2 regions of the Pseudarthrobacter sp. SSS035 genome follow, and region 1 is predicted to be linked to the other one. Evidence: predicted binding sites of a transcription regulator. Region 1 holds the regulator's gene; the other holds the start of a gene.
What was found. The regulator LexA, encoded in region 1, represses DNA repair genes until DNA is damaged. The targets are predictions, from matches to a motif close to TCGAACANNTGTTCGA.
Positions count from the first base shown of each region.

Region 1 (14,625 bases):
CGTCATGTCAATGAGCGAGTGCTTGCAGAGCGCCGTCAGCATGTGGTCGTAGAACGGGACAGATGTGTCGATGTCCGAAACGCCCGTACCGTCGAGGTTAATCTCCACGAGCACTGACGATTCACTGGTGGCACGCTCCATGCGTGCGGTCCGGGGCGCGGCAGCGTTCGATCCGGTGAAGCTCATGGTCATATGTCCTTTAGGCGAAGTCAGTGGTGCGAAAGCGAAGGAGATGTGCCGGCGCGGCGGCGCCGATACTTCAAGTTTAGGCGGGCAGCCCGGCCTGGCTGGCCAGGATGCGTTCCAGCGACGTCAGGAAGGCTGTGGTCTCCGTCTCAGTTCCCGCCGTGACACGCAGGTGGCCGGGGATGCCGACGTCGCGGATGAGCACGCCGTCGTCCAGCAGCTGCTGCCAGACGTCGTGGGGGCTGTCGAGGCCGCCGAAGAAGACATAGTTCGAATCGGAGGCGGCAGGCTTGAGGCCCATCCGGGTGAGCTCCGAGACGATGCGGTCGCGTTGCTCCTTGATGTCCTCGACGTCGGCCATCAGCGCAGTGCGGTGCTGCAGGGCGGCGAGGGCCGTTGCCTGGGTGATGGCCGAAAGGTGGTAGGGCAGCCGGACCAGGCGGAGTGCGTCCGTGACTTCAGGAGCGGCCGCCATGTAGCCCAGGCGGGCGCCCGCGAGGGCGAACGCCTTGCTCATGGTGCGGGACACAATGAGGCGCTCCCGGCCGGGCAGCAACGTAAGGGCGCTCGGCGTTCCGTCGTGGGCGAACTCGTGGTAGGCCTCGTCAACGATGACGATGGTCTGGCTGGCCTCGCCGGCCTCGTACACGGCCTCCACAACGTCCAGGCCCAGGCCCGTGCCGGTGGGATTGTTCGGCGAGCAGAGGAAAACGATGTTGGGCTGAAGCTCTTTGACCTGCAACGCGGCCGACTCAGCACTGAGCCCGTAGTCGTCGGCCCGCTGCCCGACGATGTACCCGGTGTCCGTGCCGCTGGCCAGGAGCGGATACATGGAGTACGTGGGCGGGAATCCCAGGGCCGTGCGCCCGGGCCCGCCGAAAGCCTGGAGAATCTGCTGGAGGACCTCGTTGGACCCGTTGGCCGCCCAGATGTTTGTGGCATCCAGGCTGTGGCCGAGATACTCGGCCAGCGCTTCCCGGAGTTCGGTGAATTCACGGTCCGGGTAGCGGTTGAGGCCTGCCGCGGCTTCCGTCACGGCCACGCTGATCGCGGCTCGTACGTCCGCCGGGACGCCATGCGTGTTTTCGTTGACGTTCAGCAGGATAGGGACATCCAGCTGCGGGGCACCGTACGGGGTCAGCCCACGGAGGTTGGTCCGGAGGGGAAGTCTGTTCAGACGCTCTAGCTGGTCATTCACCTGAACAGTTTAGGTCCGAAGCGGACGGCCGGAAAATGTGACGGCCTGCGGCGGCACACGCCCGAGCCTGCAGGCTCTTTACCTGGTGGGGACGAAGAGTTGCTGTCCGGGGACAACGCCCCCGGCGGAAAGGTTGTTCAACTGGGCAATATCCGCGATGACATCACGGGGATCACGCTCGGGCGCCACCGCACTGGCAATCGCCCAGAGTGACTGGCCGGCCTGCACCGTGACCGAGACTGTTGGCGTCAGTGACAGGTCGGCGGCAGAATCGGCGGCCTTTGCCGGGGCGTTGAGGAAACCAGCCAGGGAAAGCAGGATTGCCGCAAGGATCACCAGCGGGATGCCGATGAGGACAATCCGGCCCCTGCGGGTCAGGCGCAGCGGCGGCAACGATTCCCTGCGCTGCCTTGGCGCCGAACCCGACGTCGAAACGGGTGCGGACCACTGCCGCGAGGTGAGGTCCTGCACGGAAATGAACTGCGGACGCGAGTCCTGCGAAGCAGAGATAGCAGATATAGCTGACATGAAATGAGCCCTCCTGGACCATACTGTGCTGCCCGGCGCGCCCTCCGCGTCCACTTGCCGGTACCAGCCTGAGCCGTCCATAGATTCGAATATTCGAATCCGCAAGCAACGAGTAGAACACATGTTCTAACTTTGCTTCTTCATTTTTAGCACTTATCAACGAATATTGTCGAGACTCGCTAGAACAAATGTTTGAAAAAGGCACGTGGCTGGCCTACGTTTGGATCAAAGAACAACCACCTCTGTAGTTGATCAGCAGGGTCTGACAATCAACTCCGACACCAGCCCCGGGGCGTTCCAGGCACCAGCGGCCGGAGCGGAGCCGGGCAACCGAAAGGCATTGGCGAACATGGCAGCACCAGCCGCCGAGGGCAAGGCGACACCGCAGCGCCGCCAGCCCCAACGGACCCCCAAGGGGCTCACCGCCCGCCAAAAGAAGATCCTTGAAACCATCCAGCGCTCGGTGAATGACAACGGCTATCCGCCGTCGATGCGTGAAATCGGTGACACCGTGGGCCTGGCGAGTTTGTCGAGCGTGACCCACCAGCTCTCGCAACTGGAGAAGCTGGGATACCTTCGCCGGGACCCCAAGCGTCCGCGCGCCATGGAAGTCCTGATGCCGTTGACGCTGGACGGCGGGTCCACAAAGTCCAATGGGACAACCAAGCCCTCAGTGCTGCACGGGATCGGCGGAACGGTCACCGAACTGCCCTCTGCCATGGACACCGCCATGGTGCCGTTGGTGGGCCGGATCGCGGCTGGCGGGCCTATTCTTGCTGATCAGGTGGTGGAAGACGTGATGCCCCTGCCCCGGCAGCTCGTGGGCCAGGGTGAGCTGTTTATGCTGCGCGTGGCCGGCGACTCCATGGTGGACGCTGCCATCTGCGACGGCGACTGGGTAGTGGTCCGACGGCAGGCAGACGCCTCCAACGGCGATATTGTCGCAGCCCTGTTGGACGACGAAGCCACTGTCAAGACCTTCCGCCAGCGCGATGGCCACACGTGGCTGTTGCCGCAGAACACCCAGTACGAGCCCATCCTGGGCGATCACGCCACAATCATGGGCAAGGTCGTCTCGGTCCTGCGGTCGCTATAGGACGCCAGCCGGCGCTGCACGCGCTGGCTAGGACGGGCCCTGGCTTGTCGGACCCTCGCAGGATCCGCGCGCAGTCAGGCGCCCTTCCCGGCCAGCCTTTCCAGGGCTGCGAACGCCGTTTTGCGGTCCGTGGTGGGCCAGAACGGCGGCAGCGCGGCGCGGAGGAATCCGGCGTAGCGCTCGGTGGCAAGGCGGGAATCAAGCACCGCCACCACGCCTTTGTCGCCGGTGGAACGGATCAGCCTGCCCGCGCCCTGGGCCAGGCGGATGGCCGCGTGGGTCGCCGATACGGCCATAAAGCCGTTTCCGCCGGCCTGCGCAACGGCGCGGGACCGTGCGGTCATCAGCGGGTCATCCGGCCGCGGGAACGGGATGCGGTCGATCACCACCAGCCGGCATGATCCGCCCGGAACATCTACGCCCTGCCACAGGGACATGGTGCCGAACAGACAGGTATCGGGCTCGTCGGCGAACTGCTTCACGAGGGCCGTCATGGTGGAGTCGCCCTGGCAGAGAATGCTGAGGCCAAGCCGGGGACGCATCGCTTCAGCGGCCTCCTCGGCTGCACGCCGGGACGAAAACAGGCACAGGGCACCGCCGCCGGACGCGCGGATCAGCGCCTCAAGTTCATCGAGGGCCTCCGGCGACGCCCCGCGGCCTGGCCTGGGGAGGTGCCCCGCGACGTAGAGGATCCCCTGTTTCGGATAGTCAAAGGGCGATCCGACGTCGATCCCGGTCCAGCTGGGCGCGCCCTCCCCCACCAGTCCCAGGCCGCCGGCAGCCGGTTCAAAGGCTGAGCCGATGGCAAGCGTTGCAGAGGTCAGCACCACGGTGTGGCCGGCGAAAAGCCCCTCGCGGAGCTTGCCGGCAACGCTGAGCGGCGCGATGTTGACCAGGACCGGCGCGGACTCGTCTGGCTGCGCATAGCCCTGCTGCGGATCGAAGGAACTTGCGCGGGAAAACCACACCACTTCCCGGTTTTCCCGGGCAACAATCAGCCGTTCGCAAAGTTCGAGGATCAGCATCAGGCGTGACCGCGCGAGCTGCCGCCCGCCGTCGGCCGTTTGGCTGCCGTCCCCCTTGGAATCGGACAGTGCAGCGCGGCAGGCCTCACGCAACTGGTCCACACAGTCCAGCTGTTCATCGTTGAGGCCGTTCGGGAGCAGCCCGTTGGGCACGTCGGCCAGGGCGAGTTCCAGGTTGGCGGCAGCTGCGTTGAGGGCATCCACGGTGATGGCCGTGTGTTTCCGTGCGCCCGACGCGGCAGCATGGACCATTGCCACGGAAAGTTGCCCCGACACCGCCCCGGTGACCCGGTCCTGCAGTTCGTGCGCCTCGTCCACCACCACAACGTCGTATTCGGGAAGCACTGCCAGGCCCTCAAAGGCGCTGACGGCGAGCATGGCATGGTTGGTGACCACAACGTCGGCCTCGGCGGCGTTGTGGCGCGCCAGTTCACTGAAGCATTCGGCTGCCATGGGGCATTTTTGGGCACCCAGGCATTCCATGGACGTCACCGAAACCTGCCGCCAGGCCCGGTCAGTAACGCCGGGAAGCAGTTCGTCACGGTCGCCCGTGGTGGTCTTCTCCGCCCACTCTCGCAGGCGCACCACTTCCTTGCCCAGCTGGGACGACGGCCCGCCCAATGCGGCGGCGAAATGCGGGACGCTGGTGTCTTCGCCGAGGGAGAACAGCTGGCCCTCGGCGGGTTCCTCGGAGGGGAACCCGCCTGCGAGCTTGTGCTGACAGACATAGTTGGACCGGCCCTTGACCAGGGCCACCTTGACAAGACGGTCCAGGGCAGGGGTGATGGTCTTCAGCAGCCGGGGAAGGTCGCGGCCCACAATCTGGGTCTGCAGCGCAAGCGTGGCCGTTGACACCAGGGTGGGCTTGTTACTCACGAGCGAGTGCGCAATGAGCGGAATAAGGTAGGCCAGCGACTTTCCGGTCCCCGTTCCGGCCTGAACCAGGAGGTGGTCGCCGGTTTCGATGGCCTTGGCCACCTGCCTGGCCATCTCGTGCTGCCCGCTGCGGCTTTGACCGCCCATGCCGGCCACGGCGCGGTCGAGCAGTTCGATCACGAACTGCTCGCCGGCCGTACCTTTGACTTCCCCCGCCGCAACCTCAGTCATGGTTGATGAAGGATTCCAGTTCAGCCGCAAGGCCCTCACGCACCATCACCAAAGCGCGGGTACCGTGCTCGCCATGATCCAGGCTCAGGATCTCGGCATCGGTCTCGTGCAGTTTGCTGATCAGGTCACCGCGGTCGTAGGGAATAAGGAGCTCCAGCTTCACGCCGGGCCGCGGAATCCCGTCACTGATGGCCCGCAGCAGTTCGGCGATCCCCTGGCCGGTGCGGGCCGAGACCACTACGTGGCGCGATTCGCGCTGCTTGAGGCGCTCCACCACGAACGGATCCGCGGCATCGGCCTTGTTCAGGACAATGATCTCGGGCACCTTGCGGGCATCCACTTCGCTGAAGACCTTCCGGACAGCAGCAATCTGGCCCTCGGGGTCCGGATGGGACACGTCCACCACGTGCAGGATCAGATCCGCGTCAGCCACTTCTTCCAAGGTAGAGCGGAAGGCCTCCACCAACTGCGTGGGCAGCGACCGGACGAAACCCACGGTGTCCGCGAGGGTGTATCCAAGGCCGTCGGAGGTCTCGGCCTTTCGCACGGTGGGATCCAGGGTGGCGAACAGTGCGTTCTCCACCAGCACGCCGGCGTCGGTCAGCCTGTTCAGCAGCGATGACTTCCCGGCGTTGGTGTACCCGGCAATCGCAACGGAAGGCACTGAATTACGACGGCGGTTGGCCCGCTTGGTTTCCCGTGCCGGCTTCATTGCCGCGATCTCGCGCCGTAGCTTGGCCATGCGGGTCCGGATCCGACGACGGTCCAGTTCGATTTTTGTTTCACCCGGTCCGCGCGAACCCATGCCGGCGCCAGCGCCGCCCACCTGGCCACCTGCCTGACGGGACATCGATTCACCCCAGCCACGCAGGCGTGGCAGGAGGTATTCGAGCTGCGCCAGTTCCACTTGGGCTTTGCCTTCACGGCTCTTGGCGTGCTGGGCAAAGATGTCCAGGATCAGGGCCGTGCGGTCAATGACTTTGACCTTGACGATGTCCTCGAGGCTACGCCTCTGGGACGGTGCCAGTTCGGCATCCACCACAACGGTGTCAGCCCCGGTGGCCATCACGATTTCCTTGAGCTCAAGGGCCTTTCCGGAACCCAGGAACGTGCCCGGGTCCGGTTTGGCACGGCGCTGCACCATCCCGTCCAGGACTTCCGAGCCTGCTGTTTCGGCGAGGGCGGCGAGCTCACGCAGTGAATTCTCCGCGTCCGCCAAGGTGCCTTCGGACCATAGCCCGGCCAGCACCACACGTTCGAGCCGCAGTTGCCGGTATTCGACCTCGGTGACGTCTTCGAGTTCGGTGGACAGCCCGGCCACGCGCTTCAGTGCCCGGCGTTCCTCCCGGTCCTGCTGGTCGCCGTCGTAGCTGGTGTGTTCGTCGTCCAAGCGGGAGATCGCCTGGGCCCTGCCGAACACGCCCTTGTCACCGTCTGCGGCGGTGACGTTCCTGGCCGGTACGTCCTTGGCGAGAATCCGGTCGATGACAGCTTGGATCTCCTCGGGACTCATGTCCTGGGCTGCTGGATCTGAACCGGTGTTGGGCTGGCTGGTCATGGTCTCCTTTGAAGTTTCGGCATTTTCAGAATAGTGCCGATCGTCGTTCAGTGGTGAAGTATTCGCGCTGGGCTGACGGCTTGCAGTCATCCGGGCCTCCTGGTCTGCTGCGCGCCGGTCGGGACCGGGCCGCGCAGGGTGTCTTCGCATCCGGGGATGCGTGGAATGGTGGAAAGCGCGGGCAAAACAGCAAGGACCGGCGGCGGCAGATCGCTCGAGTATTGCCCGGCGGCATACCAGATACGGAAGACCTGGTATGTGGCGCACTTGCGGAAGGTTAATACCTGCATCGCTGCGGGGCACGGCTTCGGAACAGGCGGCGTCCGGGAGGGACACCGGCCGTGCCGGCTACTCGAAGATCAAGAACATGGGTTCAAGATTAGCAGAAGCGGTGCCCGCGGTTTCGCATTGTCCACCCCGGCCAACTAATCTGGCCAGTTATGGAGTCCGCACACTATTTCAGCGCATCGCCCGCCGGGCCGTTCACCCGCAAGCCGCTCACGGTGGAACTGGCCGGCGAGACGCGCACGCTGCAGACGTCCGGCGGCATCTTCAGCCCCGACGGCATCGACAAGGGGACGGCGGTGCTCCTGGCCGAGGTCCCGGCCCCGGACCCCACCGGCAACCTCCTTGACATAGGCTGCGGCTGGGGGCCCATTGCCCTCACGCTCGCATTGCGGGCGCCACACGCCAAGGTCTACGCCGTGGACGTCAATGAACGCTGCATCACGCTGACCAACGAGAATGCGGCCCTGCTGGGCCTGGGCAACGTGCTGGCCAGCACACCGGAGGCGGTGGACCCGGACCTGCGCTTTGACACGATCTGGTCCAATCCGCCAATCCGGATCGGCAAGGATGAACTCCACAGCCTCCTGAAGCTGTGGCTGCCCCGGCTGGCGCCGGGCGGCTCCGCGTGGCTGGTGGTCCAAAAAAACCTGGGCTCGGATTCGCTTCAGCGCTGGCTCGCGACGGAACTGGATGCATCCTTCGCCGTGAGCCGGGAGTCCACGTCCAAGTCCTTCCGGATCCTTCAGGTCAGGAAAGCGTCCCAGTAGCCACAATTACGGCGGGCCCGCTGAGCTCGACGTGCTCGTGCCCGCCCGCCCCGGCAAAGAACTTGACCCCGACGACGCCGCCCGGCACGTTGACCTGCCAGGAGTCCGGCGCTTCCGCCCCGGCCCAGTGCCGGATGGCCACTGCGGCGGCGCACGCGCCTGTTCCACAGGACTGGGTCTCGCCCACACCCCGCTCATGGACGCGCATGGTGATGGTGCCGATCCCGTTGTGGACCAGCGGTTCGGCAGGCACGACGAATTCAACGTTGGTTCCATTGGCCGGCACCGGATCGACCTTCGGAGCAGTGTAGAGCCTGGTGGCTTCCAATTCGGACAGTTCAGCCAGTGCCACCACGGTGTGCGGGTTGCCCATGCTCACTGACAGGGCCGGGCGGGGCACTTCCAGGCCGTCTGCGGTTACCAGCGAGTCCATGGCTTTCGCCGTCGCGTCGCCGGGGAAAATGAACTCCCACGGCCCCATGTCCACCGCATAGCTGTCCCCTGTCCGGACCACGGTCTTGACGCCGCCGCGAGTCCCGATGGTGAGCGCGCCGCCGTCGGGCAGGTCAACCAAGCCCTCGGCACGCAGGAAGCGCACAAATACGCGGACCCCGTTGCCGCACATTTCCGAGAGCGACCCGTCGCCGTTGCGGTAGTCCATGAACCATTCGGCCTCGGGGCTGCTCAGCAACAGCTCGCGGCCTTCGGAGAGATACCGGGAGGGGACGGCCCGGATCAGTCCGTCGCCGCCGATCCCGCGGTGACGATCGCAGAGCGCGGCTACCTGTCCGGCGTCGATGGTGTGGACGCCGTCGGGGTCGGCGACCAGCACAAAGTCGTTGCCGGTGCCGTGTCCCTTGGAGAAGCGGAGTCCGCCCAAGGTGCGGAAGGCGGGCTCTGTGGTCTCTGCGGGAGTTGCGTCCATGGTCCTAGATTACCGGCTGACAGCCACGGCCTGGGCCGCAAGGTCCGGCGCCTGCCAGTCCAGCCAGGTGATGCGGGGATCGGCGCGGAACCACGTGAGCTGGCGCCGGGCGAACTGCCGGGTGGCCACAATGGTGTCCTCGGCTGCCTCGGCAACTGTTGAGCCGCCGTCGAGCACTTTCAGGAACTGTGCATAGCCCAGGGCCCGCGGCGCAGTTTTGCCGCCGCGGAGACCGGCCGTGTCCAGCCGGCGCACTTCCCCCAACAGCCCCTGGTCCACCATGTTGTGGACGCGCTGGGCCAGCCGTTCACGGAGGACATCGCGGTCCACGGACAGGCCGATCTGGACGGCAGGCTGGAAATACTCCCGCTGGGGCATAAAGGAACTGAAGGGCCGGCCGGTGAGCTCATGGACTTCGAGCGCCCTGATGATCCGGCGCGCATCGGAGACACGGCCAGCGGACACCGGATCCACCTCCCGGAGCCGCGCCAGGAGCGCATCCTGGCCGGCTTCAGCGAGCTCAGCCTCGAGCCGCTGCCGGAGGACAGGATCCGTGCCGGGGAATTCGAGGACGTCGAGGGCAGCCCGCACGTAGAGACCCGAACCGCCCGCCAGAATGGCGCGTTTGCCGCGCGCGTGGATATCGCTGACGATGCTCCGGGCGTGCTGTTGGAAGTCTGAAACGCTGGCCTCCTCCGTGACGTCCAGGATGTCCAGAAGGTGGTGGGGAACGCCCTTGCGCTCTGCCGGCGTGATCTTGGCGGTGCCTATGTCCATCCCGCGATAGAACTGCATGGCATCGGAATTGATGACCTCGCCGTCCAGCTCCAGGGCAAGGTTCACGGCTAGATCGGACTTACCTGACCCTGTGGGACCAACAACGGCAATAACCGGAGGCTGGACCACCGGTCAGCGGCTCCGCACCGGCAGCGTCGGCATCCCCAGCGAGACAGCGCGGCCGGCGCCGCCTGCGGCAGCCGGCACGGGAGCGCCGCACGAATCTGCCTGGGACCTGTCCCAGGCGTCCCCCGCGCGGGAACGCCGAAGGCTGTAGTCCTGCAACGACGGGTCGGCCACGAGGTGGAAGGCTGCGGCTTCAGTGATTGTGACGGTGACCAGGTCCCCCGGACGCGGCACCTCTGCCCCCTCGGGAACGGAGAAGTGCACCAGCCGCTGGTCCTGGGACCGGCCCGACAGCCTGTGGGTTTCTTCGGACTTGCGCCCTGAGTGGGCGGTGACCATCACCTCTACCCGGCGGCCAAGCTGCGTGGCGTTTTCCTCGGCGGCGATCCTATCCTGCAGTGCGGTCAGGCGTTCAAACCGCTCCTGGACCACGGCCTTCGGAAGCTGGTCCGGCAAGTCTGCGGCGGGAGTACCCGGACGCTTCGAGTACTGGAAGGTGAAAGCCGTGGCGAAGCGCGACTGCTCCACAACGTCAAGGGTGGCCTGGAAGTCTTCCTCGGTTTCGCCGGGGAAGCCGACAATGATGTCAGTGGAGATGGCGGCGTGCGGGATCTTCTCGCGGACCTTGTCCAAGATGCCTAAAAACTTGGTGGAGCGGTAGGACCGTTTCATGTCCTTCAGCACTTTGTCAGACCCCGACTGCAGTGGCATGTGCAGCTGCGGCATCACGTTGGGGGTTTCGGCCATGGCGTCAATGACATCGTCGGTGAAGGCGGCGGGGTGGGGACTGGTGAAGCGGACCCGCTCCAGGCCTTTGATTTCGCCGCACGCGCGCAGGAGTTTGGAGAACGCCTGCCGGTCACCGAACTCCACGCCGTAAGAGTTCACGTTCTGACCCAGCAGGGTGACTTCGATGGCGCCGTCATCCACCAGGGCCTGGATTTCAGCCAGGATGTCGCCCGGGCGGCGGTCCTTTTCCTTCCCTCGCAGGGCCGGGACGATGCAGAACGTGCAGGTGTTGTTGCAGCCGACCGAGATGGAAACCCAGCCGGAATAGACCGAGTCACGCTTGGTAGGCAGCGTGGAGGGGAAGACGTCCAGGGATTCGAGGATCTCCAGCTGGGCTTCGTTGTTGTGCCGGGCCCGGTCCAACAGTGCCGGGAGGGCTCCGACGTTGTGGGTGCCGAAGACAGCATCCACCCACGGAGCCTTCTTCAGGATGGTCTCGCGGTCCTTCTGGGCCAGGCAGCCTCCCACGGCGATCTGCATACCCGGGTTGGCGGCCTTGACGGGCGCCAGCATGCCCAGGTTGCCGTAGAGCTTGTTGTCCGCGTTTTCCCGGACCGCGCAGGTGTTGAACACCACGACGTCGGCCTGCTCACCGCTCGCCGGCACGTACCCAGCGGCTTCGAGCATGCCGGCCATCCGCTCCGAATCATGCACGTTCATCTGGCAGCCGAACGTGCGCACCTGATAGGTACGGGGCTGCTGGAGGGCAGGGCCGGCTGACGGGACGGTACCGGATGCGGGGGAAGGAATGGTCAAACTCACCTGTTAAGGGTACCGGGTCGCTACGGTTGCGGGATCGCCCAGGTTGCCGTATCGGCGGGGGCACCGCTTCCCCGGGCCTACAGATCCGGCAGGCTGTCCGGTGCGTCTGTCTGGGTCTCCGCATGAGCGTCGAGCACCTCGCCGACGATCCGGAACGCCTGCGACGGCTGGTAGCCCTTGCGGGCAAGCATTGACGCCAGCCGCCGCGTGATCTTGTCCCGCTCGGCGCGGTCCGACAAATCCGTGCCTGCCCGGAGCTTGCGTTCCACCAGGAGCCGGGCAGACACTTCCTCGTCCGCGTCGGAAAGCTGTTCCAGCGCGGCGGCAGCGGTGTCTGCGTCAATCCCCTTGTCCGCCAGCTCGCGCCGGAGGGCCCCCTTGGCGAGCTTCCGCGACTGCGACCTGCTGCGGACCCACATGTCGGCGAACTCGGCGTCGTCAATGAGGCGGACCTCCTGGAAGCGGTCCAGGACGGCTTCCGCCACACCCTCCGGAATGTTCCGCTCGGCCAGTTTCCTAGCCAGCTGCAGCCGGCTCTTGGCCGAACTGGTCAACTGCCGGAGCACGATGGCCCGCGCCACGGACGCTGGATCCGGTTCGGCGTCTGCTGCGATGGCAGCATCCGGATCGGGTCCGTCCGGCCCGAAGCCGGGGCGTCCGCCCCGTCTTCGCTGCCGTCGCCCCGATCCGGCGCCCTGCCCGGCGTCCTGCCCGGCCGCACGCCATCCGGCGCTTTGCCCGGCCGTCAGGTCAGGGGCGTCCCTAGAAGCCGTCAACAGCCTTCAGCTTCGGTGTGTCTTTGGCATCGGCTTCGGCGGGCTTGACTACCCCGACACCAAGCTTCTCCTTGATCAGGCGCTCCAGTTCGGTCGCCAGTTCGGGGTTGTCGCGCAGGAACCGGCGGGAGTTCTCCATGCCTTGGCCCAGCTGGTCGCCGTCGTACGTGAACCACGAGCCCGACTTCTTGATGATGCCGTGCTCAACGCCCATGTCGATGATGCCGCCCTCGCGGGAAATGCCCTGGCCATAGATGATGTCGAATTCGGCGATCTTGAAGGGCGGGGCCATCTTGTTCTTGACGATCTTGGCCTTGGTGCGGTTACCGACGGAGTCGGCACCTTCCTTGAGCGTCTGGATCCGACGGACGTCGATGCGGATGGACGCGTAGAACTTCAGGGCCTTACCGCCGGTGGTGGTCTCCGGGGAGCCGAAGAACACGCCGATCTTTTCACGGAGCTGGTTGATGAAGATGGCAGTGGTTTTGGTCTGGCTCAGGCGGCCGGTGATCTTACGCAGCGCCTGGCTCATGAGGCGGGCCTGCAGACCCACGTGGCTGTCGCCCATGTCGCCCTCGATTTCCGCGCGCGGCACCAGGGCAGCAACGGAGTCGATGACGATGACGTCCAGCGAACCGGAGCCGATCAGCATGTCCATGATTTCCAGGGCCTGCTCGCCTGTGTCAGGCTGCGAGACCAGGAGGGCGTCCGTATCCACGCCCAGCCTGGCGGCGTACTCGGGGTCCAGGGCGTGCTCGGCATCGATGAAGGCGGCAATGCCGCCCAGGCGCTGCGCGCTGGCAACGGCGTGCAGGGCCACGGTGGTCTTACCCGAAGATTCCGGGCCGTAGATCTCCACGACGCGGCCGCGTGGCAGGCCGCCAATTCCCAAGGCCACGTCCAACGCGATGGATCCGGTGGGGATGACCTCGATGGGGGCACGGACTTCATCGCCCAGTCGCATGACCGAGCCCTTGCCGAACTGCTTGTCAATCTGTGCCAGCGCTGCGTCGAGCGCCTTTTGACGATCCGGGGCTGCCGCCATGGTTCACACCTCTAATGCTTTCTCGCTTTGGAGTGGCCTCAGCGGCCATTTCTTGGTCATCTCTGACGCTAATGGCACCCGCTGACATTCTGGCCGGATGACATCGCCTATGTGGATAACCCACTACGAAAAGCATAGCTTTACCCGAACAGATATTCGAACAGATCCGGCGGCGTGTCAGCGCAGAAGGGGCGCCCATGAGCCTGGCGAACGCGGACGCGTGGGTGGCGGCGTCAGTCGCGCAGGGGTTTGACGTCGCGTCCCAGGCGCCGCTCCGGCGGCACATCCTGGACATCGCAGATGGCCAGCCACACCTGCCGGGGGCTCATTCCGGCCGCGAGGGCCTGGTCGGCGGTTCGCCCGCCGGCCCCGGCCAGGACCAGGGTGCTGCTCAAGACCCGGGAGTAGCCAGCCCCGAATTCGTCGTCCATAAGCCGCCAATAGTCACTGATCCGCACCAATAGAGTCTCTCACGGTCCCGGACCCTAGAATTGTTGCCATGAGCAACCCTGCCGACGGCCCTCCTGCGACAGGCCTTCCCGAAACCGGCCTTCCGGCGACGTCCCCTGAGGAGACAGGTACCGACAAGGACACCGTCGATGAAGCCCTGAACACCGTGGAACACCAAATCAGTCTCTTTTGGCGGCGCGCCCGGTCGGTGTCCCATCAGCTCTCGCGGCAGGTGCACCCGGACATGGAACCGGCCGCCTACGGCCTGCTTTCGGTCATCCGGCGCGAGGGACCCATCCGGTTGACGGACCTTGCCCTGAACATCGGAGTAGGCAAGCCATCCGTCAGCCGCCAGATCGCTTTCCTGGAAAGCATCGGGCTGGTGTTCAAGGAAGCTGACCCCCTGGACGGAAGGGCGCAGTCGATCCGCCTCACCGAAAAGGGCGAGGAAAAGATGCATCAGGTCCAGGATGCGCGCCGTCAGGATTTCCGTGAGCGGCTCGGTGAGTGGCCGGTCGGGGAACTGCAGACCCTCGCCGAATACATGGCAAAGCTCAACTCCCTCTTTGAACTCGACGGTTTCGCGAAGGACCCGTCCGCTGGCGACACGGCAAAATAGCCGCCACACGCAGCAAAGCCTCCGGCCCACGGCCGGAGGCTTTGCTTTACTTCCTGTCTGGCCCCTGCGGACGGCTTACCGTGCGCCGGAAAGCAGGCCCTTGGACAGTTCGTTATTGAGTTCAGCGTTCAGATCGCGATCAAGGTCGCGGCCGTAGCGCTGTGAGAATTCCTGGGGAACGGTGTCCGGAACGGCAACGCCCTCGGCGACGGCGACACGGTCGCTGACTTCCCTGAGCATGCTGGACAGCGGCACGTCCAGGGCTGAGCAGATTGAGGAGAGGAGCTCTGATGAAGCTTCCTTCTGGCCGCGCTCTACTTCGCTGAGGTAGCCCAAGGAAACACGGGCACTGTGCGAAACTTCGCGGAGCGTGCGTCCCTGGCGCTGGCGTACATCGCGCAGGACATCACCGATTTCGTGACGAAGTACAACCATCTTGCGCTCCTTCTGTTCGCTCTTGGCCTGATCGGCGAGGCCCACATCCTTCCAGCGGACAACGCCGTTTATGGATACGGGCTGCTTTACCATCTGTATCGCCTTGCTCCCTCATAAGTGCGGTCCGCCGTGGAGCGAACCGTGGTGGTTTATTCATCCTAGGCGCCT
Region 1 covers NZ_CP096882.1:297,484-312,108, forward strand. The annotation lists gene hisB (imidazoleglycerol-phosphate dehydratase HisB) at 1-186, opposite strand, end outside; gene MUN23_RS01380 (histidinol-phosphate transaminase) at 266-1,384, opposite strand; gene MUN23_RS01385 (LysM peptidoglycan-binding domain-containing protein) at 1,463-1,903, opposite strand; gene lexA (transcriptional repressor LexA) at 2,262-3,008, shown strand; gene MUN23_RS01395 (ATP-dependent DNA helicase) at 3,083-5,140, opposite strand; gene hflX (GTPase HflX) at 5,133-6,698, opposite strand; gene MUN23_RS01405 (class I SAM-dependent methyltransferase) at 7,139-7,753, shown strand; gene dapF (diaminopimelate epimerase) at 7,734-8,678, opposite strand; gene miaA (tRNA (adenosine(37)-N6)-dimethylallyltransferase MiaA) at 8,688-9,584, opposite strand; gene miaB (tRNA (N6-isopentenyl adenosine(37)-C2)-methylthiotransferase MiaB) at 9,588-11,132, opposite strand; gene MUN23_RS01425 (regulatory protein RecX) at 11,210-11,713, opposite strand; gene recA (recombinase RecA) at 11,895-12,953, opposite strand; gene MUN23_RS01435 (DUF3046 domain-containing protein) at 13,187-13,411, opposite strand; gene MUN23_RS01440 (MarR family winged helix-turn-helix transcriptional regulator) at 13,453-14,022, shown strand; gene MUN23_RS01445 (helix-turn-helix domain-containing protein) at 14,098-14,550, opposite strand.

Region 2 (14,625 bases), 950 kb from region 1:
CGTGTCAGGATCAGGTATGCCACACCGCCTGATGCTGCTCGATACTGCGTCACTGTACTTTCGCGCCTTCTATGGCTTGCCGGACACGATCCGCCGTGCTGACGGAACCCCGGTGAACGCGGTTCGCGGCCTCCTGGACATGATCGCCCGCCTCACCACGGATTACGGGGCAACGCATCTGATTGCCTGCTGGGACGACGACTGGCGTCCGCAGTGGCGCGTGGACCTCATCCCGAGCTACAAATCGCACCGGGTCGCCGAACTTGTATCGGATGCCCCCGACGTCGAGGTCGTCCCGGACGCGCTCGAGGCGCAGCTTCCGATGATCCGCCGCGTGCTCGAACTCGCCGGCATCGCCATAGTGGGGGGCCGCGGAACACGAGGCCGATGACGTCGTCGGGACCTATGCCAGCCACGCGGGCCTCCCCGTGGATGTGGTCACCGGCGACCGTGATCTTTTCCAGACCGTCAACGATGACCGTCAGGTCCGGGTGATCTACACCGGGCGGGGCATGAGGAACCTCGAAGTCGTGACAGACGCCGTCGTCGTCGGGAAGTACCGCGTGCTGCCCGAACAGTATGCCGACTACGCGACCCTTCGCGGCGACGCCTCCGACGGGCTGCCAGGCGTTGCCGGCATCGGCGAGAAGACCGCCGCGTCGCTCCTGGGCGAGTACGGCACACTGGAGAACCTGCTCGCTGCAGCCGCCGACGGGGGAGGCGGGGTATCCGCGTCCGTGCGCTCAAAGCTCGCCGCGGCCGCGGAATACCTGACGGTCGCGCCAACGGTGGTGAAAATTGTGCGCAACCTCAAGCTCCCCACCCTCGAGGAGGCCGGTGCGCAGCTTCACCCCGTCGACGCGGAATCGCGCGCCGAACTGGAGCGTCTCGCCGTCGAATGGAACCTTGGAGGCTCGGTTAAACGGCTGCTCGACGCGCTTGACCGGCAGTAGCAGTGATTGCTGCATACGCCGACTGGAACGTCCGGTCCCGACGCCGCTGCCGAGCCCCGGAGGAGCTAGACCATCTGAGGGACGCCCCACTCCGGCCATGGCTCGTCGACCGGTGCCTGTTGCCAGCTCCACTCCGGCAAGGGATCTACCGGGCGCAGCTCCTTAGTCGGCTCGCCGGGCAAGATGTCATCGGGCATGGTCGGGCCCAGTTGCGGGTGTATCAGCAGGGTCATGATGTCGGGTGGCCAATCGGGTGGTTCCCAGCCCTGTTGTTCGCTGGCGTACTGACGGCCTGTCGGTGAAATCCAGCCGGGTGGCTTGTCGGTGGTCGCCCCAGTGGGTGTCCAGCCGCTGGTGTGTTTCAGCCTGTGGTGCTTGGGGCATGGCTGCCCCAGGTTAATGATGCCGGTGGTGCCGCCGTCGGCCCAGGAGAGAAGGTGGTCGGCTTCGTTGTCCAGGGACTGGTTGGTGCAGCCGGGGAACGGGCATTTGCCGTCCCGCAGGCGGAGCCATTGCCGCATGCTGACGGGGATGCGGTAGCTGGTGCGCCCGATCTCCAGCGGCGCCCCGTCGCGGGGGTCGGTAAGGACCCGGTGGAACGACGAGGAACTTTCGGCCATGAGCCGGCTGGCCATCGACGTCGGGATCGGCCCATATCCGTCGAGCATGGCGGGTTCGTCGGTGAGGCCCATCAGGGCGAACACCGGCACGGTCACGAGCACCTGCGCCGACGGTGACGGCACGTGCTCCGCAGTGCCGCCAAGGAGCCACTTGGCGGCCATGTCGGCGCGGATTTGGCTCAGGTTCCGGCGCTCATGGGGTCCTTGGAGGGCGCGGGCCGCCGTGGTGGTGCGGTCCCAGATCCCGGCCGCCTGGTCCGCGGGGAGGTACGCGCTCAGCCAGGCCATGCCGTCCCGGTCCGGGGCGAACTCCAGCCGGCGGTCCAGGGCGCTTTTGGTGTGGCGTTCTTCGATGCTGTCCGGATGGTGGCGTTCACGCCAGGTCCGGGCTTTGTGCCGGAACCTGGACGGCACGAGTTCCCCTGCGGGGCAGCCCTGTGCGGGGTTGGGTGCGTCGGGGTCCAGAAAATGGGCTTCCAACGCGGCGGCGCCGGCGGGGTCCAAGTTCGCGGTTTCGTCGACCATGGCCCGGGCGTGCTGCCACGAAATGCTCCCGTCCTGCAGGGCGGCCAGCGTCAGCGGAAGCGTGGTTGACAGTTCGTGAGCCTCGGACAGAAGCGCACCGGCGGTCCGTTCGCTGACCGTCAGGACGCACGCGACCTCGGAGACCACGGCCATGTCCTGCGCGATGAGGCCCTGTGGCAGCGCGTTCGGGGAGGCCATCGCCCGCGTAGTGTCAGCGAACCCGGCGGCGGCGTGGACCACCAGGGCAGCCGTAGCAGCTTGCAGCCGGGCAGCCTCCGCGAGGGTGTCCAGCCAGCCGTCAGACTGATGCCGCAGCGGATCCGGTTCCCCTTGACCCGCAGGATCTGCGCCAGGGATCACCAGGGCAAGCGCAGCGACAGAAGCCTTGATGGCCTCCAACGCCTCCACCGCGGTTGTCCTTGTCATACTCACATCATCTTGCGAGGCACTGACATTTTAAGGTCCCCCTAGCCAGTGACGAGAAATACTTTGGGAAAGTTTTTCGCGTGGGGCCTCAAATGTCCGTTCGCGGAGGGGGGTGGGGAGTGGCCTCAAGTGTCGGTTCGCGCAGCGTGCGGGCCTGGAACGGTGCCGCGCTCTGACTCGTTGGCTGCTCAGTCAGCCGTGAGGTAGCGGCCGTTCCTGATCCGCGACGGGCCAAAGACGACGGTCAGCGGGGCAATCGTCCGCGGCCGGTGATCCCGCGACAGGGGACGTCCGACGGCGACATGGGGCACCCAGTGCGGGTACCGGTAGCCCAGGGCCGGTGAGCTGAGGATGAAATCGTCCACATTGTCCACGAGGAGCCGGTCCAGGAGATCATGCAGGCCCTGCACCAGGGACACCTGGTAGTCGTGCACGCGACGGGGCACATCCACTTCGAGCCCGGAGATGCCGCCGCCACCCAGCACAATCAGTTGTTCCGAAGTTCCCGCAAACCCGTCCATTACGGGCAGGCCCTGCAACCAGCCCGTCGTGCGCCGGGCGGCTTCACCGGCCGAGGTGATCCCCTTGGTCCAGTCCGCGACGTCCTGGGCAAAATCCGCCAAGATGCCCATATGCAGCAGCGTCATGTGCAGCCCCTGCGGCCTTCGCAGGGCATTGACATAGCTGGCCAGCGCCTCGTAGTCGGACGGTCCCGCACCAACCGTGAGGACGGGAACCTCCACTGTGATGCGCGGAACCGGCTGCATGGGACCCCCTCACGGTGGCACGGACTCTTGGGCTCTGGCTGCCATTATCCTCCGCTGCGGCCACCTCGTCCCGGCGCCTGCTCTTGCCCTTGCGCCCGCCAGGGTGTCGAATCAGAGAACACGATTCGGCCCGGTGCATGGCAAAGACGCCAGGAGGTTCCCATGTCAGTGAAAGCCGCAAAGGACGCAGCACGGACACCGGGGCGGGGAGGGCCGGAGGTGCGCCGGGCTGATGCTCCGCACGGCATCGCGGCAACAGATCCGGAGCAGGTGCGCAACGTGGCGCTAGTGGGGCATTCGGGCGCCGGGAAGACCCTGCTGATCGAAGCAATGCTGGCCGCCCACGGCATGATTTCACGCAAAGGCTCCATCGCGGAGGGCACCACCGTCAGCGATTCCGACCCTTCGGCAGTGCGGCAGCAACGGTCGGTCACGCTGTCCCTGGTTCCGCTGCTCGTCGACGGGACCAAGGTGAACCTGCTGGATACTCCGGGATATCCGGACTTTATCGGCGAACTTCGGGCGGGGCTCCGGGCTGCGGACGCCGCCCTCTTTGTTGTCTCCGCCGTTGACGGCATCGACGCCACCACTACGGCGCTCTGGGGCGAATGCGAAAGCCTCGGGATGCCGCGGGCGGTGGTCATCACCCGCCTGGACCACCCCCGGGCAGATTACGACGGCGTCCTGGCCGCCTGCCAGCAGGCGTTCGGCGACGCGGTGCTGCCGTTGTACGTCCCGGTCGGGTCCGGCGGCGAAACCAGCGGGCTGCTGGGACTGCTGACGGGCACAGTCTCTGACTACTCCGACGGGGAGGCGGCCGCAGGTTCCCGGGACGTTGACGCCGGTGAGCGCTCGGCGTCGGAAGCCGCCCGGGGCCGGCTCATCGAAGGGATCATCGCGGAGAGCGAGGACGAGACCCTGATGGACCGCTATCTGGGTGGTGAGGACATCGATACCGATGTCCTCATCGCGGACCTGGAAACCGCCGTCGCCCGCGGTTCCTTTTTCCCGGTGGTGCCGGCCTCGGCTGTCACGGGCCTTGGCACAGCGGAACTGCTGGAAGTCCTGACCCGGGGCTTCCCGTCGCCGGTGGAGGGCGGCCTCCCAGAGGTGACTGACCTGGCGGGTGCTCCAGCGGCGGCTTTGGCCTGTGACCCGGACGGGCCGCTGGCGGCTGAGGTGGTCCGCACCACCATTGATCCGTTCCTGGGGAGGGTCTGCCTGACGCGTGTATTTTCAGGTACTTTGCGTGCTGACACTCCCGTGCACGTCGGCGGGCACGGGCTCGCGGACCGCGGCCATCAGGACCACGACACCGACGAGCGCGTCACCCACCTGTATTCTCCGCTGGGCCCCACCCTGCGTCCCGTGGCACACTGTGTTGCCGGTGACATCTGTGCGGTGGCGAAACTGGGAAGCGCCGAAACCGGGGATACCATTTCGGCGAAGGACCAGCCGCTCCTGTTGGCTACCTGGGAGATGCCGGAGCCGCTGATGCCGGTGGCCGTCGAGGCGGACTCGCGCAGTGACGAGGACGCGCTGGCCCGGAGCCTGGCGAAGGTGGCCGCCGGCGATCCCACGCTGCGTGTTGAGCGGAACGCGGAAACACACCAGCTGATCCTCTGGTGCATGGGGGAGGCCCATGCCGAGGTGGTGCTGGACAGGCTGCGCGACCAGGGCGTGAAGCTGCACACCATTGACGTAGTGACGCCACTGCGGGAAACGTTCGCCGCCCCGGCAACGGGCCACGGCCGGCACGTTAAACAGTCCGGCGGCCACGGGCAGTATGCCGTCTGCGACATCGACGTGGAGCCGCTGGACCGTGGCGGCGGGTTCGAATTCGTCGACAAAACGGTGGGCGGGGTGATCCCCGGAACGTTCATCTCCTCCGTGGAGAAAGGGGTGCGTGCGCAGATGCAGAAAGGGCTGGCTGCCGGGTTCCCCGTGGTGGACCTCCGCGTCACGCTGGTGGGCGGCAAGGCCCACAGCGTTGACTCTTCCGACGCCGCCTTCCAGGCGGCGGGGGCCCTGGCGCTCCGGGAGGCTGCCGCGGCCGGTCGTATCCAGCTACTCGAGCCGGTTTCCGCCGTCAGCATCACCGTGTCCGAGGCGCACGTGGGGGCCGTGATGAGTGACCTCTCAGCACGCCGCGGACGGCTCACCGGCACGGCCACCTCCGGTAGTGAGCTGACCGAAATCAGCGCGGAAGTCCCGGACCAGGAACTGCTGAAGTACGCTGTGGAGCTGCGGGCGCTGACTGCCGGGACCGGCCGGTTCCGGCGCCGGTACCTCCGGCATGACCCGGTGCCCAGCGGCTGATGAACGCCACGTCATGAACGCCGCCGCGCGGAAGATCCAGCGCATCTACCTCACCCTGACGCTGGGCAACACCCTTGCGGCCTCCTTCATCTGGGGCATCAATACGCTCTTTCTGTTGGATGCCGGGCTGAGCAACCTGGAAGCATTCGCGGCCAACGCCTTTTTCACGGCCGGCATGGTCCTGTTCGAAGTGCCCACCGGGGTCATCGCGGACGGTTGGGGACGCCGGGTCTCATTCCTGCTCGGCACGGTGACCCTGGCAGCCTCCACCTACCTGTACTACCTGCTCTGGCAGCTGTCCGCTCCCTTCTGGGCCTGGGCAGTGGTGTCGGTCCTTCTGGGCCTGGGCTTCACGTTCTTCTCCGGGGCCGTGGAGGCTTGGCTGGTGGATGCGTTGCGTTTCTCCGGCTACGACGGTGAGTTGGAGGCAGTGTTCGGGCGGGCATTGATGGTCTCTGGCATCGCGATGCTCGTCGGTTCGACGGCCGGCGGCGTGATTGCCCAGGCCACTGACCTCGGCGTGCCGTTCCTGTTGCGTGTTGGAGTGCTCCTGGCGATGTTCGGGGTGGCCTTTTGGCTGATGCGCGATGTGGGCTTCACTCCGGAACGTTCTCCCCATCCGCTCAAGGCGAGCCGGGACGTACTGTCCGCCTCCATCGACAGCGGCCTGAAAAACCCGCCCGTACGGTACATCATGCTCGCAGCGCCGTTCAGCGCCGGCGTCGGGATCTATGTTTTCTATGCTCTGCAGCCCTACCTGCTGGAGCTCTTCGGTGACCCGCGCGCCTACTCCGTCGCCGGCCTCGCGGCGGGCATTGTGGCCGGGGCCCAGGTGGTGGGCGGCTGGCTGGCGCCCATGGTCCGGCGCCTGGTCCGCAAACGCACCACGGTCCTGGTAGTGAGCAGCAGCGTGGGCGCCTTGATCCTGGTGGCCCTCGGCATTACGCGTGTGTTTTGGGTGGCGCTGCTGCTGCTGGTGCTGTGGGCCCTGATCTCAGCGGCGGGCACTCCGGTGCGGCAGGCCTATTTGAACGACATGATTGCTTCAAAGCAGCGGGCAACGGTGCTCAGCTTCGATTCACTCATGGGATCCAGCGGTGGAATTGTGGTGCAGCCGCTGATGGGCCGGGCAGCGGACGTATACGGCTATCCGTTGTCGCTGGCTATCAGCGGTGTGATCGAGCTGTTCGCCGTGCCGTTCCTGCTCGCGAGCCGGCGGCGGCGCTCGCCGGCCGACACTGCCACCACCGAAGCCGGCACACCGGCCTGAGGCCATGGCTTCGGGCACAAAAAAGTTGAGCCTTGAGTGTCCCAACCCGGCGGAGTATCGTGGCGAAAACCCACCCTGCGCAACACCCTGACTTGGGAGAGATCATGCCTAGTGTGCGACGTCAATTGGCTGCTGTAACGGCTGTCCTGGCCTTGAGCGTAACGGGTGGGGCGGTGACCAGTCCCGCGTTCGCTGATCCCCGGGAAATCAAGAAGGAGGCGATGGCGACCGGGTACGGCGGGGCGGTGAGCACCGTTGACCCGGAGGCGTCCGCTGCGGCGATCGAAGTCCTGCGCGACGGCGGCAATGCGGCGGATGCCGCCGTCGCCGCGGCCGCGACCCTGGGTGTGACCGAGCCGTACAGCGCCGGCGTCGGCGGAGGCGGATACTTCGTGTTCTACGACGCGAAGTCCGGCAAAGTGGGAACCATCGATGGCCGCGAAACGGCTCCGGCAACGATGCCGACCACCGCGTTCGTGAATCCGGCAACCGGCGTCCTCTATACGTTCGCCGAGCTGGTCTCGAGCGGCGTCTCCGTAGGCGTCCCCGGAACACCGGCCACATGGGAACGGGCGCTGGAGCGTTGGGGCACGCTGGACCTTGACGAGGCCCTCGAACCTGCCATCAAGGTGGCCGACCGCGGCTTCGTGGTGGACGAAACCTTCCGCCAGCAGACGCTTGACAATAAGGTCCGTTTCTCCGCTTTCACGTCGACGAGCGGCTTGTTCCTTCCCGGCGGCGACGCGCCCGCCGTCGGCAGTGTCTTCCAAAGCCCCGACCTTGCTGAGACCTACAGGCTCCTAGCGAAGAAGGGAACGGATGCCTTCTACGGTGGACAGCTCGCGACGGAGATCGCGGCAACTGTCAAGGACCCGCCGAAAGACCCCGCCTGGGTGCCTCCTGTGACTGTCCCGCCCACCAGCATTCCAGCCCTTCCGGGCTACCTGACGACGGCGGATCTCGCCGCATACCGGACGCTGGACCAGGAACCCACACACGTCGAGTACCGCGGCTATGACGTCTACGGCATGGCGCCCTCCAGCAGCGGTGGCACAACAGTCGGCGAGGCGCTGAATATCCTGGCGCCTTTCAACCTCCGTGAGATGACCGAACCGGACGGCAAGAATCCTGGCGCGTTGCACCACTACCTCGAAGCGACCGCGCTCGCCTTCGCGGACCGCGCCAAGTACCTGGGCGACCCGGCATTTGTCGACGTGCCCACCGAAGCGCTGACCAACCCGCTGTTTGGCAAGGAACGGGCGTGCGCAATCGACCCGAAGCAGGCGGCGACACCGAAGCCCGTCGCCGCCGGTGATGTTTCCGGGTTCGACGGCGTGTGCCCGGTTGCACCTGCGGCAGCCGCAGACGAGAAGGACACCGAAAACATCTCCACGACCAACCTGACTGTCGCTGACAAGTGGGGCAACGTGGTGGAATACACTCTCACCATCGAGCAGACCGGCGGGTCCGGCATCGTGGTGCCCGGCCGCGGGTTCCTGCTCAACAATGAGCTCACCGACTTCTCCTATACGTCGACCAATCCGGAGGACCCGAACCGGATCGAGCCGGGGAAGCGCCCACGGTCCTCGATGTCGCCCACCATCATCCTTAAGGACGAGAAGCCGTTCCTGGCGCTCGGTTCCCCAGGCGGATCGACCATCATCACCACGGTGCTGCAGACCATCCTGAACAGGGTGGACCTGGGTATGGGCATTTTGGACTCGCTCGCGGCCCCGCGTGCGTCCCAGCGCAACACGCCCAATGTCACGGCCGAGCAGGGCTTCATCGACCAATACGGGAAGTCGTTGGCATCATACGGTCATACCCTTGTACTAGCCGGTGACGCTTTCACGTCGGCTGCGGAGATCGGCGCCGCGACAGCCATCGAGTTTGGGCCGGGTAAGAGCATGACTGCGGTTGCCGAGCCCCTGCGGCGCGGCGGCGGTTCGGCGATGGTGGTCAATCCGTCGCCGTGAGCCTACCTGGCGCAGTGAACCGGGAGCCGCTTGGCGCGGTGGCCGGGTTACTGCCCCATCCCGGGCCGGACGGGGACAAACTCGATAGTGGTCTGCACCTTTTTCTGCGGACCACGGGAAAAACCCTTGGCGTCAAGCTGGTTCTGGGCGCGGTACACCGCCAGGGCGTCATCGTAGATCTCATTGAGCCGCCGGCCGGAGAACTCCTCCTGGGAGCCGTCGCTGAACGTGACAGTCACGGTGGCAGTGGCGGGAAAGTGCCTTTTCATGCGGATGAAACCTTCGGAGTCCTGCTGGAGGTTGATCAAGGGAAGTCCTGCTTTCATGGTCGACGACCTCCAGTCTGACGTATCCCACCGCACGTGCGCTGACGGCGGCGGGTGATTGCGGCGACAATGGACGGGTGACATCGCCAACCAACTCCGCCGCCGTCGCTGCTGGCACCCCGGGTGCCGCCACCTTTGATCTGGCGGCCATCGGCACGGGTCTGGCCTTCGCCGAATCGCTCGCCGAGTTGTCCACTGTGCTGCGCGCCGGCGGTGCGGCGGGTACGGCAGTGGTGCAGGCGCCGCCCGGCACCGGCAAAACAACGCTGGTCCCACCGCTGCTCGCCAACCTCTCCGCGCCTGCAGGAATGGCCAAGCGGGTGGTGGTCACCCAACCGCGGCGGGTCGCTGCGCGTGCCGCCGCCCGGCGACTGGCCGCCTTGGACGGCAGCCGGATCGGAGACCGCGTGGGATACACTGTCCGCGGTGAACGCCAGGCCGGTCCCGCCACCCTGGTGGAGTTTGTCACGCCGGGCATCCTGCTGCGGCGCCTGCTCGATGATCCCGGCCTGGAAAGCACGGGCGCGGTCATCCTTGACGAGGTCCACGAACGCGGCCTCGAAACCGACCTGCTGCTGGGGATGCTCACCGAAGTGCGGCAGCTCCGCGGCGACCTCACGCTGGTGGCCATGTCCGCCACACTGGACGCGCCCCGCTTCGCCGCCCTGATCGGGGGCGCAGCCGCGAATGCAGGGACCGGACAGGCAGGGACAGCGGACGACGGCGGCGGGCCGGCTCCCGTCGTCGACTGCCCCTCAGCGCTGTACCCCCTGACAGTGGAGTGGGTACCCGCCGCCGTCGCGCGGTTGGATGACCGTGGGGTCACGCGCGGATTTCTCGACCACGTGGCCGATGCAGCCGCGCAGGCCCATACCGCCGCGGTGGGGCAGGACGCGCGCACCGATGCGCTGGTCTTTGTCCCGGGAGCCTGGGAGGTCTCCTATGTGGCGGCCCGCCTCCGCGGCAGGGCTGCCCCCGGAACTGAGGTGCTGGAGCTCCACGGCCAGGTCAGCCCAGCCGAACAGGACCAGGCCGTTTCGGGGCGCCGGCCGGGTGGCCCGGCACGGATCATCGTGTCCACGGATCTGGCCGAGTCATCCCTGACCGTCCCCGGAGTGCGCCTCGTCATCGATTCCGGGCTGACCCGCGAACCCCGCCGTGATGCCAGCCGCGGTATGTCCGGGCTGGTCACGGTTTCCTGCTCCCGGGCATCAGCCGAACAGCGGGCCGGCCGGGCCGCACGGCAGGGCCCGGGCCGGGTGGTCCGGTGCTACGACCAGCGGACCTATGGCGCCGCGCCGGCGCACGTGACGCCGGAGATCGCCGTCGCGGACCTGACCGGTGCTGCGCTGGTCCTGGCCTGCTGGGGATCACCGGGCGGCGCCGGGCTGGCACTTCCGGATGCACCCCCTGCGGCAGCCATAGGCGAGGCCATCGAGGTGCTGCGCGAACTCGGAGCCGTGGCCCGCGACGGACATGCCACCGCGGTGGGGCGGACGCTGGCAAGGGTCCCGGCCGATCCACGGCTGGCCCGAGCACTGCTCGACGGCGCCGCGGCCGTAGGTCACCGCGCCGCAGCGGAAGCGGTGGCACTCGTAGCCGGGGACCAGCGGGCCCCGGGGGCCGACCTCACCCGGCTCCTGTCCGGCCTGCGCACCGGAAAGGACCCCGCTGCCAGGCGCTGGGCGGAGGACGTCCGCCGGCTGGAGGGCATTGCGCGGACTGAAGGTGCCGCCATCGGACAGTCCGCCATTGCGTCCCTGATGAGGTCCGCGCCGGTGACCGCTGCGGAGGCGGTGGGCGTCGTCGTCGCGCTGGCGTTCCCGGACCGTGTGGCCCGGCGCGTCCCGGGCGATGGCCCGGCGCGGTACCTGCTGTCGTCCGGCACGCGTGCGGGGTTGCCGGCGGGCAGTCCGCTCGCGGGGCATGAGTGGCTGGCCGTGGCGGAAGTTTCACGCGCCGCCGGCCGGGACGCAGCCGGTACCGGCGCGGTGATCCGGTCCGCCGCGCCGCTGAGCGCCGACGCCGCCGAGGCGGCCGCCGGGCACCTCCTGACCGACGCGGTGGAAGCGCAGTTCAGCCACGGCCGGGTGAAGGCCAGGCGGGAACGCCGGCTGGGTGCCATCAGCCTGTCCTCCACCCCGGTCCGCCCCTCCGCCGAGGAGGGCCGTGCCGCCGTGGCCCGTGCCCTCGCCACGGAGGGGCTGGGAATTATCGGATGGTCGACGGCGGCTGACAACTTACGCCGCCGCCTCGCCTTGCTGCGCCGCGAACTGGGTGAGCCGTGGCCCGATGTTTCGGAACAGTCACTGCTGGCACGGCTGGACTCCTGGCTGGGACCGGAGCTCGAGAAACTGGATGGCGGCGCCGCCACCAACAGCATTGACCTCACCGACCCCTTGCGGCGGCTGCTGCCCTGGCCGGAGGCGGTCCGCCTGGCGGAGCTGGCACCGGAGGCACTGAAAGTACCCAGCGGATCGATGGTGCGGATCGACTACCCCGAGGTGTCGGACATAGCGGCGTCAGGCGGTGCCGGGTCAGGCTCGGCCCCGGCCGACCAGGCAGGACCCGGGCCGGAAGCACCCGGGCAGCCACGCGCGGACGACGGCGGCCGGCCGGTTGTTGCGGTCAAGCTGCAGGAGTGCTTTGGCTGGGCTGAGACCCCGCGGCTGGTGGACGGCAGGGTTCCTGTCCTCTTCCACCTGCTGTCGCCCGCGCGGCGGCCGCTCGCCGTGACGGACGACCTGGCATCGTTCTGGTCCGGGCCGTACGCGCAGGTGCGGTCCGAGATGCGTGGCCGCTACCCCAGGCATCCCTGGCCGGAGGATCCTTGGACGGCACTGCCGACGGCCCGGACCAAAGCCCGCATGTAGCGCCGGGCCGCCGGCAGCCTTTCTTTCGCTGGTTGCACCGGGTGAGATGTCCGATACGTCGCCGAAACGTTGCGTCGACCCGCTGAAACATGGCGCAGTTAGGCTCGTTCCTACTTGGACAGCGTGGTCCAGACCACCACACGAAGGGACACAATTATGTTGCTTTTGAGTAGCCTGAACTTCCTCTTTGACGCCGGTCGCGGAGAGGGCAGCCGCCCGCACAATGGCGGGATCGGGAAGACCGATTTCCCCACGGGCCGGCTGACCTCCACCGCCTGGGAAGGCTGGTGGCACGAGGACGCCGCGTAACTGGGGCCGTTACGGCTGGGATCGGTCAGCCGCGGCTCCGCATAAACTCGGCCACTCTAGGCGCCAGCGACGCTCCGATCTCTGCAGCGTCGCGTTTCTTTCCTGCGACGGCGAAGGAGTGGTCACCGCCGTCGATCCAGTCCAGGACAACAGACGGACCGATCCGGGAGACCACACCCTCCAGCAGATCCGGCGTCGCGAAGGTGTCGCGCGTGCCCTGCAGGAACAACATGGGGAGCGTGAGTCCGTAGAGGTGCTCGTCGCGGAGCTTTTCGGGCTTGCCGGGCGGGTGGAGGGGATAGCCAAGGTAGACGAGTCCGGCAGTGTCCATTCCCTCGGCAACTGCCATGGACGCCATCCGGCCGCCGAACGATTTGCCGGCAGCCCACACCGGTCCGGTATCACCGTGCTGGGTTCCTCGCCGCATTGCTTCATGCATTGCGGCGCGCCAGGCGGCGATGGCTGCCGGCGGCCGGTCCGGGAATTTCCGGCCGGCCTCGCGGTAGGGGAAGTTGAAGCGCAAGGTGGTAACGCCGTCGTCGTTCAGTCCACGGGTGAAACCGCTCATGAACGGGTGCTCCATACCGGCGCCTGCCCCGTGCGCCAGCACCAGGGTGGCGAAGGGGCTGTCCGGGCGGGCGTAAACGCCGGAGACCTCAACGTCGCCGACGGGAAAGGTGACAGGGGATTCAGCTACGGCCATAGGTCCATGATGCCGGATCACCGGCAACCCTGGGCGCCGGGGTGCTGACGCCACGCGTGGCGCAGGGTAGGTTGTCCCCATGGCGAGCGAACAGACCACCCTCACTGTCCCGGGACCGCACGGCGATCGCGAGATGCGCGTTTCCAGCCCCAGCAGGGTGCTCTGGCCGGATCTCGGTCTGACCAAGCTGGACCTCGCACGCTACATGGTGGATGTCGGGGAGGCGTTCATTGCCGCGAACGGTGACCGTCCGGTGGCGCTGCAGAGGTACTCGGACAATGTCGAAGGGGACCAGTTCTTTTCGAAGAACCCGCCCAAAGGAACCCCTGAGTTCATCCGGTCAGTGAAGGTGGTCTTTCCGAGCGCACGCTCGCACCCCATGCTGGTCCTGGACGAACCCGCCGCGGCCGTATGGGCGGTGCAGATGAATACAGTGGTGTTCCACCCGTGGCCGTCGCATACAGCGAACACCGATAACCCGGACCAGCTGCGCATCGACCTTGACCCGCAGCCGGGCACAGATTTCGACGACGCCGTCCCGGCTGCCCTGGCGTTGAAGGAGGTGCTGGCGGAGGCCGGGCTGGACACGTTCATCAAGACATCGGGGAACCGCGGCCTGCACGTCTACGCTCCCATCGAGCCCAACCACGAATTCCTGGACGTCCGCCACGCGGTGATCGCTGCGGCCCGCGAGCTGGAGCGGCGGATGCCGGACAAGGTCACCACGGCCTGGTGGAAGGAGGAACGCGGCGTGAAGGTGTTCCTGGACTTCAACCAGGCGAACCGGGACCGGACCATCGCCGGCGCGTACAGCCCCCGCGCGCTGGCCCATGCGCCGGTCTCCTGCCCCATCAGCTGGGACGAACTGGGCAGCGCGGATCCCAAGGACTTCACCATCCTGACGGTCCCCGAGCGGCTCAGGACCGTCGGCGATCCCTGGGCAGACATGAAGGCGCATCCGGGCACCATCGACGTGCTGTTGGAGTGGTGGGAGCGGGACCTCAAGGCCGGGCTCGGCGAACTGCCGTTCCCGCCGGACTACCCGAAGATGCCCGGTGAGCCCCCGCGGGTGCAGCCGAGCCGGGCCCGCAAACCGGACTGAGTCCGTTCGAGCCGCGCTACTCGAACCGGGACGGGTCGCCGGTGCCGCGACGCACCACCTCGGCCACTCCGCTGGAATAGTCGATCACCGTGGTGGGCTCTGCCCCGCAGTCGCCGGAATCGATGACCGCGTCCACCTCGTGCTCAAGCCGTTCCTTGATTTCCCAGCCCTGGGTCAGCGGGTCTTCCTCGTCCGGGAGCAGCAGGGTGCTGGAGAGGAGGGGCTCGCCGAGTTCGGCCAGCAGCGCCTGGACCACCCGGTTGTCCGGGATGCGCACGCCCACGGTCTTTTTCTTCGGGTGCAGCAGCCGGCGGGGCACTTCCTTGGTGGCCGGCAGGATAAACGTGTAGCTTCCCGGTGTGACGGCTTTAATGGCGCGGAAGACGTCGTTGCCGATGTTCACGAACTGGCCCAGCTGGGCGAAGTCCTTGCACACCAGCGTGAAGTGGTGCTTGT
Region 2 covers NZ_CP096882.1:4,385,723-4,400,347, reverse strand. The annotation lists partial or broken gene MUN23_RS20390 (5'-3' exonuclease H3TH domain-containing protein) at 17-953, shown strand; gene MUN23_RS20385 (HNH endonuclease signature motif containing protein) at 1,019-2,524, opposite strand; gene MUN23_RS20380 (hypothetical protein) at 2,713-3,291, opposite strand; gene MUN23_RS20375 (elongation factor G-like protein EF-G2) at 3,454-5,610, shown strand; gene MUN23_RS20370 (MFS transporter) at 5,624-6,880, shown strand; gene MUN23_RS20365 (gamma-glutamyltransferase family protein) at 6,985-8,856, shown strand; gene MUN23_RS20360 (hypothetical protein) at 8,904-9,164, opposite strand; gene MUN23_RS20355 (ATP-dependent RNA helicase) at 9,260-12,055, shown strand; gene MUN23_RS20350 (hypothetical protein) at 12,212-12,364, shown strand; gene MUN23_RS20345 (alpha/beta family hydrolase) at 12,390-13,067, opposite strand; gene ligD (non-homologous end-joining DNA ligase) at 13,147-14,169, shown strand; gene MUN23_RS20335 (L-threonylcarbamoyladenylate synthase) at 14,186-14,625, opposite strand, start outside.
Region 2: a site for LexA is predicted at 2,613-2,628, ahead of MUN23_RS20385 (HNH endonuclease signature motif containing protein). Genes of this name have one in related genera too.